DNA from 2 places in the Devosia yakushimensis genome. Region 2 is predicted to be linked to the other one. Evidence: riboswitches for the same ligand, from Rfam matches in the RefSeq annotation. Region 2 holds a riboswitch; the other holds the start of a gene.
What was found. A riboswitch is a leader RNA that binds a small molecule or an ion and turns the genes downstream of it on or off. The one in region 2 is predicted to bind thiamine pyrophosphate.
Positions count from the first base shown of each region.

Region 1: linked by a shared signal. The riboswitch ahead of QQL79_RS11875 (YkoF family thiamine/hydroxymethylpyrimidine-binding protein) and the one ahead of thiB (thiamine ABC transporter substrate binding subunit) in region 2 are both predicted to bind thiamine pyrophosphate.

Region 1 is NZ_BSNG01000001.1:2,441,343-2,448,428, reverse strand. It holds gene QQL79_RS11895 (substrate-binding domain-containing protein) at 1-718, shown strand, start outside; gene QQL79_RS11890 (ABC transporter substrate-binding protein) at 1,081-2,088, opposite strand; gene QQL79_RS11885 (ABC transporter ATP-binding protein) at 2,085-2,846, opposite strand; gene QQL79_RS11880 (ABC transporter permease) at 2,843-3,637, opposite strand; gene QQL79_RS11875 (YkoF family thiamine/hydroxymethylpyrimidine-binding protein) at 3,771-4,379, opposite strand; TPP riboswitch at 4,371-4,484, opposite strand; gene QQL79_RS11870 (AzlD family protein) at 4,539-4,838, opposite strand; gene QQL79_RS11865 (AzlC family ABC transporter permease) at 4,835-5,575, opposite strand; gene QQL79_RS11860 (Lrp/AsnC family transcriptional regulator) at 5,708-6,166, shown strand; gene QQL79_RS11855 (outer membrane protein) at 6,416-7,057, opposite strand.
Region 2 is NZ_BSNG01000001.1:155,719-162,804, reverse strand. It holds gene rpoH (RNA polymerase sigma factor RpoH) at 1-322, shown strand, start outside; gene QQL79_RS00755 (hypothetical protein) at 371-1,021, opposite strand; gene QQL79_RS00750 (hypothetical protein) at 1,332-1,640, opposite strand; gene QQL79_RS00745 (thiamine diphosphokinase) at 1,738-2,421, opposite strand; TPP riboswitch at 2,463-2,559, shown strand; gene thiB (thiamine ABC transporter substrate binding subunit) at 2,634-3,638, shown strand; gene QQL79_RS00735 (ABC transporter permease family protein) at 3,775-5,367, shown strand; gene QQL79_RS00730 (ATP-binding cassette domain-containing protein) at 5,354-5,983, shown strand; gene QQL79_RS00725 (hypothetical protein) at 6,130-7,086, opposite strand, start outside.

The sequences.
Region 1 (7,086 bases), 2.3 Mb from region 2:
CCTGGAAGACCTCGTTTCGGTTCACCAGATCCAGGCCCTGGTGGTGCTGCCCTTCGAATCCGAGCCGCTGACCGAGCCGGTCCGCGCCGTTGCCGATACCGGTGCCTTCATCACCGTGGTCGACCGCGGCCTGACCGACCCGTCCATCCAGGACGTCTATGTTTCGGGCAACAACACCGAAATGGGTGAAGTGTCGGCCGAATACATGATGACCCGCCTGGGTGAGGGCGACAACATCGTCATCCTGCGCGGTATTCCTACCGTGCTCGATACCGAACGCTTCGACGCCTTCATGGCCAAGATCGAAGGCTCGGGCATCAATGTGCTCGACAACAAGTTCGCCAACTGGAACCGCGATGACGGCTTTGAAGTGATGCAGGACTTCCTGTCCCGCTTCCCCGACATCGATGGTGTCTGGGCCCAGGACGACGACATCACCCTGGGCGTGGTCGAGGCCATCAAGCAGGCTGGCCGCGAAAGCGAAATGTTCGTGGTCGGCGGCGCCGGCATGAAGGAAATCGTCAAGGGCGTGATGGATGGTGATCCGCTCGTGCCGGTCGACGTGCTCTATCCGCCGGCCCAGATCGCCACGGCCATGGACGTGACGGTCAACCACTTCATCTCCAATGGCCCAGTGACCGGCAGCTACATCTTGGGCTCCCCGCTGATCACCCAGGAAAACGCCGAGCAGTTCTACTTCCCGGACAGCCCGTTCTAAGGGCGTTTGAATTGGCAAGGGGCGCTCAATGCGCCCCTTGTTTTTGTTGGATGGGCGAGGATCAGCCAACCCACCGCCGCCTCCCTCGGGCTTGACCCGAGGGCCTTCCTCAACCCGGCATGAGCGGCGAGCGACCCTCGGGTCAAGCCCGAGGGAGGCGATTGTGTTGGTGGAACGATTGTGGGTGGACAGCACCTTAAGCGCCGCACTTTTCACCACCACGATGTCATTCCGGCGCAGGCCGGAATCCATGCTGCGGGCTCTCCACGTATCCGATGCCGCTGATGGCCTTCAGCATGGATCCCGGCCTTCGCCGGGATGACACAGTGAAAAATTGCCGGTCCGAAGCGTGGCCATTCGCTTCACTTCTGCGGCAAATAATCATTGCTGTAATATGGCCCAAAATCCGGCCGTTCCGCGACCACCGCGCCATCGGCATCGCGCAAAATTCCCGCTGTGAACAGATAGTCCCCGATCGCATCCATCTTGGCCGGGTCGATCGTGCCGATCACCCCATCCGCCGTTTGCAGATAATGCCCGTCGATCAGGGCTTGCAGTGATGCGCGGATCAGCGTGCGGTCGAGCATGCCTTCATTGGCCTCCAACAGGATATCGGTCGCTTCATCGGGATGCTCGACGGCAAAGGCGTAACCGCGCTGGGTTGCTGCCATGAAGGCGGCGGCCGTCTCCGGGTTCGCATCGAGATAGGTCTGGCTTGAGCCGATAAAGGTCGTGTGTTCGTCCGGCACGCCGAAATCGGCATAGACGAAGGCGCGTTGTGCCACGTTTTCCAACTCGGCCTTGACCCCTTCCCAGGTGTAAACCTCCAGCGTGAAATCCACCGCGCCATTGGCCAGCGCCTCATAGGCAGAGGTGCCCAGCGTCACAGTCTCAAACTCGCCCTTGCCGCCATCATGGCGAATGATGGTGCCGATCAGCGCATTCTCCCAGGCACTCCCGAAGCCGCCATAGGTGAGGCCATCCAGATCCTTGGGGCTCTGGATATCGGTGCGGTCGGCATTGAACACCACCCGACCGGTCTCGGTCTGCACCACCGCATAGGTGGCAACCAAGTCGGCCCCGGCCGTGCGCTGCGTCATCAGCGAGATCGTGCCCAGAATGCCGAAATCGGCCACGTGATTGGCAACCAGCGCTCCGGCCGAGGTGTCGCTATAGGGCAGGATATCCACATCCAGGCCGGCCTCGGCATAAAAGCCCTTCGCCTCAGCGACATAGAGCCCGATGTGATTGGTATTGGGAGTCCAATCGAGCGCGATGCTGACTTTTTGTGCCTGCGCCATGGTGGGCATGGCGGCAAGGCCCGCCACAAAAGCGGCGGCGAAAAAACTGCGTCGGGAAAGCATGGTCACGTCCTTTGATCCAACTGAGGATTGAGCAGGGTTTCTAGAATGTCGGCCTCGATGGCGCTGGCTTGGGGCGAGGCCAGGTCGCGCCGGGGGCGGGGCAAGGGCACGATGATTTCGCGCAGTACCCGGGCTGGGCGCTCGGTCAGCACATAGATGCGGTCGGACAGGAACACGGCCTCGCGCACATCGTGGGTGATCAGCAGGGCGGTCCAGCTATGGTGTTCCCACATGCCTTCGAGCCAGCGCTGCATGCCGCTGCGGGTGAGGGCATCGAGGGCGCCAAATGGCTCGTCGAGCAGCAGCATGGCGCGGTTCTGTACCACCGTGCGCAGCAAGGCCGCCCGCTGCCGCATGCCGCCCGACAATTGCGCCGGGTAATGCTGCTCGAACCCATCGAGCCCGAATTCGGCAAAGAGCGGCGCCACGCGTTTCCGGGCGGCCTCGCGCGCCATGCCCTGCACTTCAAGGCCAAGCGTCGTATTGTCCACGATCCGCCGCCACGGCATCAGCGCATCGCGCTGCGGCATGAAGGCAAAGGGCCGCGTCTGGTCCGCCAGCGGCTTGCCGTCAAAGCGGATATCGCCGCCATCGGCCTGCAACCCGCCGGTCAGCAGCTTGAAAATCGTGGATTTCCCGGCTCCCGAAGGCCCCAGAATGGAGACGAACTCGCCCGCCCGCACCGATAGCGAAATATCGGCCAGCACATCGAGCTTGCCAAAGCTCCGGCGCACCTGGCTTAACTGCAGCCGGACGCCCCTCATGGCTTGCGCTCCGCGGCCAGCCGTTCCCAGGGCATGGCCAGCCGCTGGATCAACACGGTCGTGCCAAACAACACCAGCGTCAGCGTCGCACTGACCAACACGGCCGCCAGCACCAGATCGGGGCGGAAATTGTTCTTGGCATTGAGGATATAGATGCCCAAGCCTTTGGCCGCTCCGGCATATTCGGCAAAGATCGCACCCACCACCGCATAGGTGATGGAGATGCGCAGCCCGGCGAAGAAATAGGGCAGGGAGGAGGGCAGCCGCGCCAAGAGGAAGATGCGGAGCGGCGACGCCCCCATCGAGGCCAGCAGCGCCTCGATATCCTCGTCTGTCGCCGCGTAGCCCTGCACCAGCGCCACCAGCATCGGAAAAAAGGTGACCAGCGCTACCAGCATGATCTTGGGCGTGAGGCCAAACCCGAACCACAGCACGATCAGCGGCGCGATGGCCACGAGCGGCAGCGTCTGGCTGATGATGAACACTGGAAACAGCGCCCGCCGCAGCGGCTTGAAAAAGTCGATCAACACCGAGAAGAAGAATGCCGCCGCCAGCGAACAGGCAAAGCCCAATAGGGTTGCGCTGATGGTCGGCAGTGTATTCTCGAACAGTGCCGGCCAATTCTGCACCGCCTGCACGACAACCCGTGACGGCGCTGGCAAGGTCGTCGGCGAGATGCCGGAAAACCGGGCATAAACTTCCCAGGCGAGGATCAGCCCTCCGACGGATAGCAAGGCCGGCCCGATTTTGCCGAGGGTGGACGCGAAGACGCGTGATGACTGTGTGGACATGGAGGGATTCCGGGAGGTTTCTCGGCGCCCCAGTAGACCTCATCCTGAGCTTGTCGAAGGACGAGGTCGTGGCACCATCTCGGGCACGACCTCGTGGTTCGACAAGCTCACCATGAGGTCTACTGCGCGTGAGCTAGCGAACCGTCGGGCTATTCGCCGATACAGTCAGGTCGATGGTGACGTGCCCCTCGGGCGGGCCGAACCGGCAGAGCGCCGCCTGCACCGTGGCGAATACCGCTCCGGCGTCGCCGCCCAGCTTGGTGCAGAAATTCTTGGCGCGATCGAAGGTGCCGGACTGCCTGAGGAAGTCGATACAGCCGTAAATTTCGTCCATGTGATCGTTTGTATCCATCACATAGAGCGAGAATTGCGCCGCGCTAGCCATATCGGTCACCGGCGCCGACTGCACGGCCTGCAGCGCCATTTGCTTGCGCTGCTCCAGCGGCAGGACAGGCCCGCCATATTCGGTGGTGTAGCAGACGGCGTCATCGGGTTCGCCCGGGCAACCGCGCGAAATCGTGGCATGCAGCACGCAGTGCTTGCCGCTTTTCGCCGCCGCGACGAACAGGTCGCGCATGGCCGGAAACAGCACTTCGGGTGCACCGACCAAAAGGGTGGAGATATCGTCAGTCTCCACCTGCAGCCGGTCGCGATAGGGATCGAGCGCGCTCAACGCGCCAACAATGACACCGACGAAATCGTCGGTCATAGGATAAATGGAAATCTGTGCGCCAGAATACATGTGCCCGCCTCGCTCCGCTGGTATTACCCAGATCAGCTACTAGGGTTTGCAGGCTTGCCGCCCGCGTCTCAGCCCCGGCTATACGGAGCACCCCTGTGGATGGGCGCAATCAATCAGCTTGCGATGCCAATGGCAAGCGTCTTGTGCAGAACTTTTCCTCTACCCGATAAAGTGCCGCAATAGCCCCGCCGCGGCGACGCCGATGATCACTGTGGGCAGCATGGAGAGCCGCGTCGCGGCCACCAGCGTAATGGCGATGGCGATCAGGTCGGCCGGATTATTGGCGACAAAGCTGGGCGCAATCACCGAGATCAGCACGCAGCCCGGCGCCGCCTCCATGACGGCGGTGGCGCGTGGGCTCAGCGTGCGATTGCGCAACACCAGATAGCCACCGATTCTGGTGCAATAGGTCGCGGCCGCCATCAGCACGATGGTCAGGACGGTCAACGGATCGATCATGCCTCGTCTCCCGTCAGCACATAGGCCGCGATCAGCCCGGACAGGGCGCCGGCTGCCACATACCAGGCCCCCGGCACGAACAGATAGGTGAGGGCGGCGACCACCAGGCTCACTAGCCAGGGCCGTGCCGCGGCAAAGCCCTTCCACATGCCCCGCATCAACACCAGGAACACGGCGGGAAACGCCATGTCGAACCCATAGGCCTCGACATCGCCCATGATCGGTCCAAGGGCCGCGCCCAGCGTGGTGAAGGCCACCCAGGCCACATAGAACACCAGAGCCGTACCCAGATAATAGGGCAGGCTGAATGCCGGATGCAGGCCCCGCTTAGCACGGGCCTTGGCATCCGCAATGCCCAGCGCCCAGCTTTCATCGGTCATGGCGAACAGCGCGGGCAGCGCCTTGCGCTTGGGCAGATGCCGCAGATAGGGCGCGATGGCCGCTCCCATCAGCAGATGCCGGCTATTGACCAGGAAGGTGATGGCGACGATCAGCGCGATGTGGGGCGGGGAGGTCCAGAGCTGGATGGCGGCGAATTCCGATCCGCCGGCAAAGTTGAGCCCCGTCATCAGAGGCAGCTCGATAACACTGAGCCCCTTTTGCGATGCCTGCGCACCCAGCACCAGCGCATAGGGAATGATCCCCAGCAGCACGGGAACGCAGCTCTTCATCCCGCGCACCAGTTCCGAACCCAACGGCGATTGCTCGCCGCTCGCCTCGCCTTCCATGGCAGTCATGTCATTATCCATCACTTCGCAATCGCGTTCTTCTATTCCAGTTTTGGCGCAATCGGGTTGCGAAGAGAGCGCAGTTTTCTCAATTCATGGCGCATGGTACCGTAAAAATCCAATTTCGTGGAATCCAATGCCATGCAACTCGATGACATCGACCGCAAGATACTGCGCGCCCTGCAGCGCGATGGCCGTATGCAGAATATCGAACTGGCCAAGGAAGTAGGTCTATCACCCTCGCCCTGCCTGCGCCGTGTGCGGCTTCTGGAACAGGCCGGCATCATTGACCGATATGTGGCCGTGCTCAACCCCGCCAAGATCGGCAAGCGCCTGACGCTCTTCGCCCGCGTCTGGCTCAAGGCACAGGACGAGGAAACGATCGAGCATTTCGTCGAGGAGGTGCTAAAGCTCCCCCAGGTGCTCGAATGCTATCTGATGCTGGGCGATTGCGACGTGCTGGTGCGCATCGTCGCCGAAGACATTGACGACTATCGCCGCTTCCAGTCCGAACATCTGAGCCGCATCAGGGGCCTGCAAAACGTCAAGACCGATGTACCCAGCCAGGTGGTCAAGCAGACGTCGGAACTGCCGGTTTAGGTGAGGGGCAGGGCCTGCCGGTTCTTGCACGCAGCAAGTTTCCCCCACCCACGGCGTCATTCCCGCGCAGGCGGGAATCCACTCTTCAAACTGTGACGAAGAGAAAGAATGGATTCCCGCCTGCGCGGGAATGACGTTGTGGATGACCACAAAAACGAAAAAACCGAAGCCGAAGCCCCGGTTCTTCCATGTCGTGCCGATGGAGGTCAGTGCACGATGAGCGGCCGCGGTGCATCGCGGCCGTTTGGCTTAGAAGCGGTAGTTCACGCCGAGCGTAACGGCATGATTGGTCAGATCGTCGGTGCGGGCGATGCCGGCAACCGTGCTGTCCACGTCGAAATAGCGGGTCTGCAGATATTCGGCGCGCACGCTGAAATTATTGCCCAGGTTCTGTTCGACACCGGCGCCGAAGACCACGCCACCATAGGTGTCGGTGCCCGACGTGGTGGTGCCGCTCGGCTCCAGTTCGGCCAGCGAAGCACCGGCCGTGCCGTAGATCAGGGTATCGCCCAGCGCCACGCCGGCGCGGCCCTTGGCGGCCAGCGACCAGTTCTGCGTCAGCCCGGCATCGGGGGTGAGTTCGTAGCGCAGTTCATCACTGAGCGTACCCGAGACTTCGGCGCCCACCACGAACTGGCCGAACTGCTGCAGGTAGCCGGCCTGCACGCCGCCCGAGAACGACGTGTTGTCGAAGTCGTCGGCGCTCATCATGCCGCCATGCGCACCGGCATAAAAGCCGCTCCAGTTGTCGGTGGCTACGGCCAGCCCGGCATCGGAATAGGAAATCGCGGCGGGGGCGGGCGTATAGAGGTCGGCGGCCTGTGCGGCGGAAACCGAAGCGACGGCGACGGTGCCCGTCAGCAGGGCGGCGAGGGTGTAGCGAAGGGACACTTGGTCATACTCCTGAAAACAACGCATTG
Region 2 (7,086 bases):
GCTGAACTCGCCGATGCGGGCCGACGAAGGTTCCTCGGAATGGCAAGATTGGCTGGTCGACGACACCCCGAGCCAGGAAACGGCTTTGGGCGAAAGCGAGGAGTATACCGAGCGCATGGGTCTTCTGACCAATGCCATGGACGTGCTCAACGAGCGCGAACGCGCCATCTTCAACGCCCGCCGGCTGCAGGAAAACCCGGCGACGCTCGAAGAGCTGGCCCAGCAATATGACGTCAGCCGCGAACGCATCCGCCAGATCGAGGTCCGCGCCTTTGAAAAGGTGCAGGACGCGGTCAAGGAAGCTGCCCGCAGCGCGGCCTAAGCGGTTGAGACAATTTGGAAAAGGCGGGCCCGGTGCCCGCCTTTTTTGTTAGCGCGGCACGGTCTGCATCCACCGCCAGAATGGATCATCGGAGGTTTCCGATTCCATCAGCGCAACATTCCCAACGATTTCCGACCCCCGTTCGGGGATGGTGACATTGAAGGTTTTAGTGATGAACCGGCGGAATTCCTGCGGTGGGCTATAGGGCAGCACATTGTCTGCCCCCAGGATCATGACAAGATCGGAATGTTCCTGTTCCGGCGTTATGGCAAGGGTCTCCGGCCAGCACAGCTCGGAATAGCCGATCGCCATCAGCCGCAGCATGTCGACAGGGTCATCAGCCAAAACGCATGTCATGGTTGAGCCCGAACCCGACCCCATATGCACGATGCTGAGGCCACCATCGTCGCGCCGCCACAACGCCGCATACGAGCCCTCGCCGCCGGTCGGAATGATGGGTGCCAACCGATCCACGTAGCTGGGGTCTTCAGTGCCCAGCCACGCGGCAACATGGCCGGCATCCACAGGCTTGAAGCCGGTTTCGCTCATGAGTTGAGCGCTGGCGGGCGAGAGATAGGCAATTGGTCCATCACGCACAAAGTCATTGGCCGCCATCCAGTCCATGGTCGTAACGAAGGCCTCGGGCAAGGTGACGCCTTGGGGCAGCGAGGCGGCGACCTGCTGAGTGAAACTGCTCATGGCCCAGGCCTCCTGCCGGACTGAAAGGCCGAGTGAGAGCCCGGCCAAACCCGTCAATATATGCCGGCGATTTGTCATGCCATCTCCCTGAGGTCCGCCCCAGCATAGGCGGGCAAAGGCGAATTATCCACCGGGATACCCTCCCGGATCAGCCAAAGGTCTTGGCAAGTGGATACCCCCTCCTAGCCTCCCCCTGATAGGGGGAGGGACCGTTCAGTGGTTAGAACTCGATCCAGTTCCAAGAGTGGAGATATCCCTCCCCCTATCAGGGGGAGGTTAGGAGGGGGTATCCCGACCCCCCCAGCAGCGCCTAATACATCCGGCCCGGCACAAGCTCGTCCGGATTGCTGCCCTGCCAGAAGCCGGGGCGAACCGCGGTCGCCGGACCCCTGCCCGGCGGCAATGGCTGGGGATTGAGCCCCTGCCGGACCCAGGGATTGACAATGCCCGGCGGCAAAGGCTGCGGGTTGAGGCTGACATCCCCACCCTTGCCGCCAACGATGATAATGGCCAGTTCGGACAGGCCGGTGCCAATGGCAATGTCATTGGCCTGCGCGGCGCCGGCCGCAAGCCCGGTGGCAAGCACGAGGGCAACGGCTATGGATCTGCTGATCGACATTTTCGGAAAACTCCTCTCTGATCGCCGGTTATTCCGGCGGCTCCCGATGTGAGCCGCACCGGCTGAAACGGCCTTGAACGGGCCATTCAGAAAGGCGTCACGCAGGGGCGAGGAGCAGGTCGATGAGCGCCGGCAGATGCGACTTGTCGAGGATGAGCAGCCAGGGCGTGTCGTCGGCCGGAACAATCTCGACCCGCCCCCCGAGCCCCTCATTGGACGTACCGAGCCGTCCGCCCGGCGCCAGCGTCAATCCATCCAGCGGATAGAGCAGTCGCTCGGAGCGGGCAAAGCTCACTTCCGCCAGGGGATAGATCGACACCCGCTCGCCCTTGGCGGCTTCGAAGCTGAACGGGCCAATTACGGCCAGCGCCACGTCGACCTCATCCACCAGCAGCAGATGCCGCCGCAGCGCAAATTTCTGCATGGCATTCAGCGCTGACAATGTGTGATCGAGCCGCTTGCCGGTCATGCCCAGCGCCAATGTCAGCGGCGCTGCGGTCGAATAGAGGGCTTTCTCGAAGTCGGTGGTTTCCTGCTCGGCAAGGTGGACGACCCTGGTCCGTTGCTCCCAACCGGTCCGGTTGGAGAGGGAATCAAGATCGCCGATGATCGCGGCGGGCACCAGGCCCGCATCCCCGATTGCATCGCCCCCGCCATCGGCGCCCACCAGGGCGACGCCCCGCCGGTCCAACTCGACCAGCAGAGCCGGGTCCACCACCCCGCCGCCCACAATGGCCAATGGGCCTTCAAACACGATGGGCAGCCCATCCGCGCCGCTCACGGAAGTCTCTTGCACTGTCACAATTCTCGCACTAAGTCTCAGGCGTCTCGCTGGGGTGTTCCGGGTTTCCGGAGCTGAGAATTACCCATTGAACCTGAACCAGGTCATGCTGGCGGAGGAAGTTCGAGATGGCAAGGGCGTCTCGCCACGCTCCACCATTGACACCTATCCCTTCACACATGATCGCTTGAACCGATGAAGGGAATGACCCAATGGTCAAATCCACCTCTCTGGCGCTTGCGGTCCTTGCCGGACTCTTCGCCACGCCCGCCTTCGCCCAGGATGTGCCGGCGCTCAAAATCTATACCTATGATGGTTTTGCCGCCGATTGGGGCCCCGGCCCCCAGCTCAAGGCCGGCTTTGAAGCCATTTGCAACTGCACGGTCGATTTCATCGCCGCGGATTCCTCCATCGGCACGCTGCGCCGTGTGCAGCTCGAAGGCGCCACGACCGAGGCCGATCTGATCGTCGGGCTCGATACCGCCATTGCCGGGGAAGCGCGCGACACCGGGCTGTTTGCCGAGCACAATTTCTATTTCGACAACCTGACCCTGCCCACCGGCTGGACCGACAAGAGCTTCGTGCCCTTCGATTACGCCCATTTCGCCTTTGTCTATGACAGCGACAAGGTGGCCAATCCGCCAAAGTCGTTCGAAGAGCTGATCGCCCTGCCCGACGATTTCAAGATCGTCATCCAGGACCCGCGTTCGGCAACGCCCGGCCTGGGCCTCGTGCTCTGGATCAAGGCTGCCTATGGCGACCGCGCGCCCGAAATCTGGGCCGGGCTCAAGCCCCATATCCTGACCGTCACGCGCGAATGGAGCGAAAGCTACAATCTCTTCCTTGAGGGTGAGGCCGATATGGCGCTCTCCTACACCACCTCGCCAGCCTATCACATCGTCGAGGAAGACGACGATACGATCAAGGCAGCCCTGTTCGAGGAGGGCCATTTCGCCCAGACCGAAGTGGCTGGCGTGCTCAAATCCTCCAAGCACCAGGAACTCGCCTTCCAGTTCCTCGATTACCTGACATCGGCCGACGCCCAGAAGATCATCCCCACCACCAATTGGATGTTCCCGGTCATCGACCTTGGCTATGAACTGAACCCCGCCTTTGGCGCGCTGCCCCAGCCGGAAAAGACCCTGACCCTGCCCGACGCCGAGATCGAGGCGAATACACCTGCCTGGATCGACGAGATGCTGAAGGCGATTCAGTAGGGACCACCGGGATGGTCACAACCACAGAACGGCACCTCCCCCTTGATGGGGGAGGCGGGGAGGGTGCAGATCGTGGCTCGCAGGCATGCGTGCTCAGCGTCAGGGGTGGGGGCGATCTGTGCCCATGGAAGCATCCATGACCGCCCTGCCCCACCGCCCGCTGCGTATCGCCGCCGCTTCCGCCCTGGCTTTCGCGATTGCCGTGCTGATCGCCCTCGTCTTGTGGTCGATTTTCAGCGCGGCCACCGATCAGGCCAGCGGCCCGGGACGGGTGGATATCCCTCATCTGCTGCGGATGACCTCGATCCAGGCTGGCCTCACCACGATACTCTCGCTGGCCGTGGGCATGGCGCTCGCCTGGGCGCTCAACCGGCTGCGTTTTCCCGGGCGCGATCTGGTTGTCGGCCTTTTCGCCTCGGCCATCGTCACCCCCGGCATGGTGGTGGCCTTTGGCCTGCTCTCCATCTGGGGACGCAATGGCTGGATCAACCAGGCGAGCGAGGCCCTGTTCGGCACCGCCATCGGCAATCCCGCCTTCGGGCTTTCCGGCATTCTCTTTGCCCATGTCATTCTCGACGGCGCCTTTGCCGCCCGCATCATGCTGGCCCGGCTCGACGCCATCCCCCGGCCTCGCCTCAAGACCGGGCAATCCCTGGCCCTTTCCGCCTGGCAGCGCTTTACCATCATCGATTGGCCGGCCCTGCGCGGCACGCTGCCGGGCCTGGGCGCCATCATCTTCCTCCTCGCCTTTACCAGCTTCCCCATTGTGCTGCTGCTTGGCGGCGGGCCCGCCAACCAGACACTGGAAGTGGCCATCTATGCCGCCGTGCGGCAGGATTTCGACCTGCGCGCCGCCGTGCTGCTGGCGCTGACGCAGATCGGGGTCTGCTCCATTGTCATCCTGATCGCCTCGGCCCTGGCGCCCATTCCCACGAGCCTGGGGCCTTCCACAGCCCCGAGCTGGCGCGATGGCATTGGCGCGCGGATAGTGCAAACCATCATCCTCATCCTTTGCACCATAGCCTTCATCCTGCCCCTGGCTTCGGTCCTGTTCGATGGCGTAGTGGGCGGCTTCGGGCGCCTCTTGGCGCAGCCGGCTTTCTGGTGGGCGGCGCTTTCCAGCCTCGTCATCGGCACCAGTTCGGCGTTGCTGACGCTGCTGCTGGCCATCACCCTCGCCATGGGCCGCGGCGCCACCGGCAATGGCATGATCCGCACCATTCTGGGCATGCCGGCCTTCGCCTATCTGGCCGTGCCCGCCGTGGTGCTCTCGCTGGGCTTTTTCCTCCTGGTGCGCAATCTGGGCGTTGCGCCCGCGCTGGCTGCGCCCTATGTCGTCATCCTCGGCAATAGCCTGCTCGCCCTGCCCTTCGCCATGGCAACGCTCGGCCCGCCCTTCGAGGCCATCGCCCGCACGCGGGGCAAGCTGATCCGCTCGCTCGATCTCTCCGGCTGGCGGCAATTCACCGCCGTCGAGTATCCCCTGCTCGGCAAGGATATCGGCGTCATGCTGGCGCTGGCCTTCTGTTTTTCGCTGGGTGATCTGGGCGTTATCGCGCTGTTCGGCACCCAGGATTTCCAGACCCTGCCACTGCTGATGTTCCGCGCCCTGGGTGCCTATCGCGGCAATGACGCGGCTGCTATCGCCGCCATTCTGCTCATCGGCACCATTATCGCCTTTGTGGGCCTGCCCCGGCTGTTCGAAAGGATTGCCAATGCTGCGCGTTGAAGACCTCGCCTTCGCCTATCCCGGCCAGGTCACACCCTATCACTTCGAGATGGAAGCCCTGCCCGGCGAAATCACCGCCATTTCGGGCGCCAGCGGCTCGGGCAAATCCACCCTGCTCGACCTGCTGGCGGGGTTCCTCGCGCCCCTTTCGGGCCGCATCGATCTCGATGGCCGGGACCTCGTGCCGCTGGCGCCCGAATCCCGGCCGGTCTCGCTGCTGCTGCAATCGGACAATCTTTTCGACCACCTCTCGGCTGCCCGCAATGTGGCGCTCGGCCTGCCCGGCAAGGCGCCTGCGGGGCAGACAGTGGAAACGGCTTTGGCCGAAGTGGGTCTCGCGGGAATGGGCCAACAGACCGCCGCGACATTATCGGGGGGACAGAAACAGCGTGTGGCCCTGGCCCGCACCCTGGTGCGCAACCGCCCCGTCGTGCTGCTGGATGAGCCTTTTTCGGCCCTGGACGACGCCACCCGGGCCGCCACGCGCGAACTGGTCAAGACCCTCACCATGGCCCATGGCTGGCACACCATTCTGGTGAGCCATCACATGGACGATATCGAGGCCATAGCCAGCCGGCGGTATTTGCTGGATGAGGGGAGGCTGGCGGAGGGGTAGCAGGACCGCAGGTTCTTCCCACAACGTCATTCCCGCGCAGGCGGGAATCCACTCTTCACGGAGCCGCCGGAAGGCAGAATGGATTCCCGCCTGCGCGGGAATGACGTTGCGGTTTTGACCTAGTGCAGTGGCCCCTTCGGCCCAGCTCAGCTATTCCAGGTGGTAAACACCTTCTGGAACAGCGCCTGCGCCGTATCGTCTTTCTCGAGCGTGATGATCGCGTTGCGGCCTGTGCCATAGACCACGGCCAGGTCGATCCATTTGCGGTTCTCGAGCAGGTCGGTATTGGTCGTCGTGTCATTGGCCGCGGCGCTGAGCGCGAAGAGGAAGGAATTGCCCACGACGCGGGCCGAGGCACCCACCAGCGGCGTGCCGGGCACCAGCTCTTCATTCTTCAGCAGCACGCCGGGCAGGCCGGCAATCGTGCCGCCGATAAAGCTGTCGCTCACCTGGAAATTGACTTCCATGAGATGGCTGGCCGGCAGGCTCGGATCGGCATTCTTGCGGATGATCAGCTCCACGCCCAGATTGCGGGCCGGAATGCTGGCCTTGCCGATCAGCGTGGGCAGGCCAAGCTCGTCGGTGCCTTCGCTCCAGGCAATGGTACCCGAGAAGGGCACGGCGCCGGTGCGCCCATCCTGGGAGGCTTCGAGCAGCAGCGACTGGCTGCCCGCCAATATGGACGGATCGACCGAAGCGGCCGGATCGGCGGCGGCAATGGCGGTATCCTCGCCGGCCAGGCGCTCTTCGGTCTTGACCTCGGCATCGATGCCCGGCAACGCCGTCTGTCCGGCTTCGGGCACGACCGCTTCGGGGGTCGGCTCCAGCCGGTCTTCGATTTCAAGCGCGCCGGTCGGCTCGGCAGCCGCTGTGGTCGCCGTATTGCCCGGGCCGGTGGCATTGTCAGCCGGCGCATCGCCCGATGACGGCGGAGCCAGCGATGGCGTCAGCGCCTGTGGCGCGGTTTCGGCGACTTCGGTCGCCGGCTGTGCCTGGCCGAACATCTGGTCGAGATCGACATAACCCTCGCGCCAGGCCCAGAAACCGGCCCCGCCGACACCGGCAAGCAGGATAGCAAAGACCACGAGGAAAATCGTCAGCCC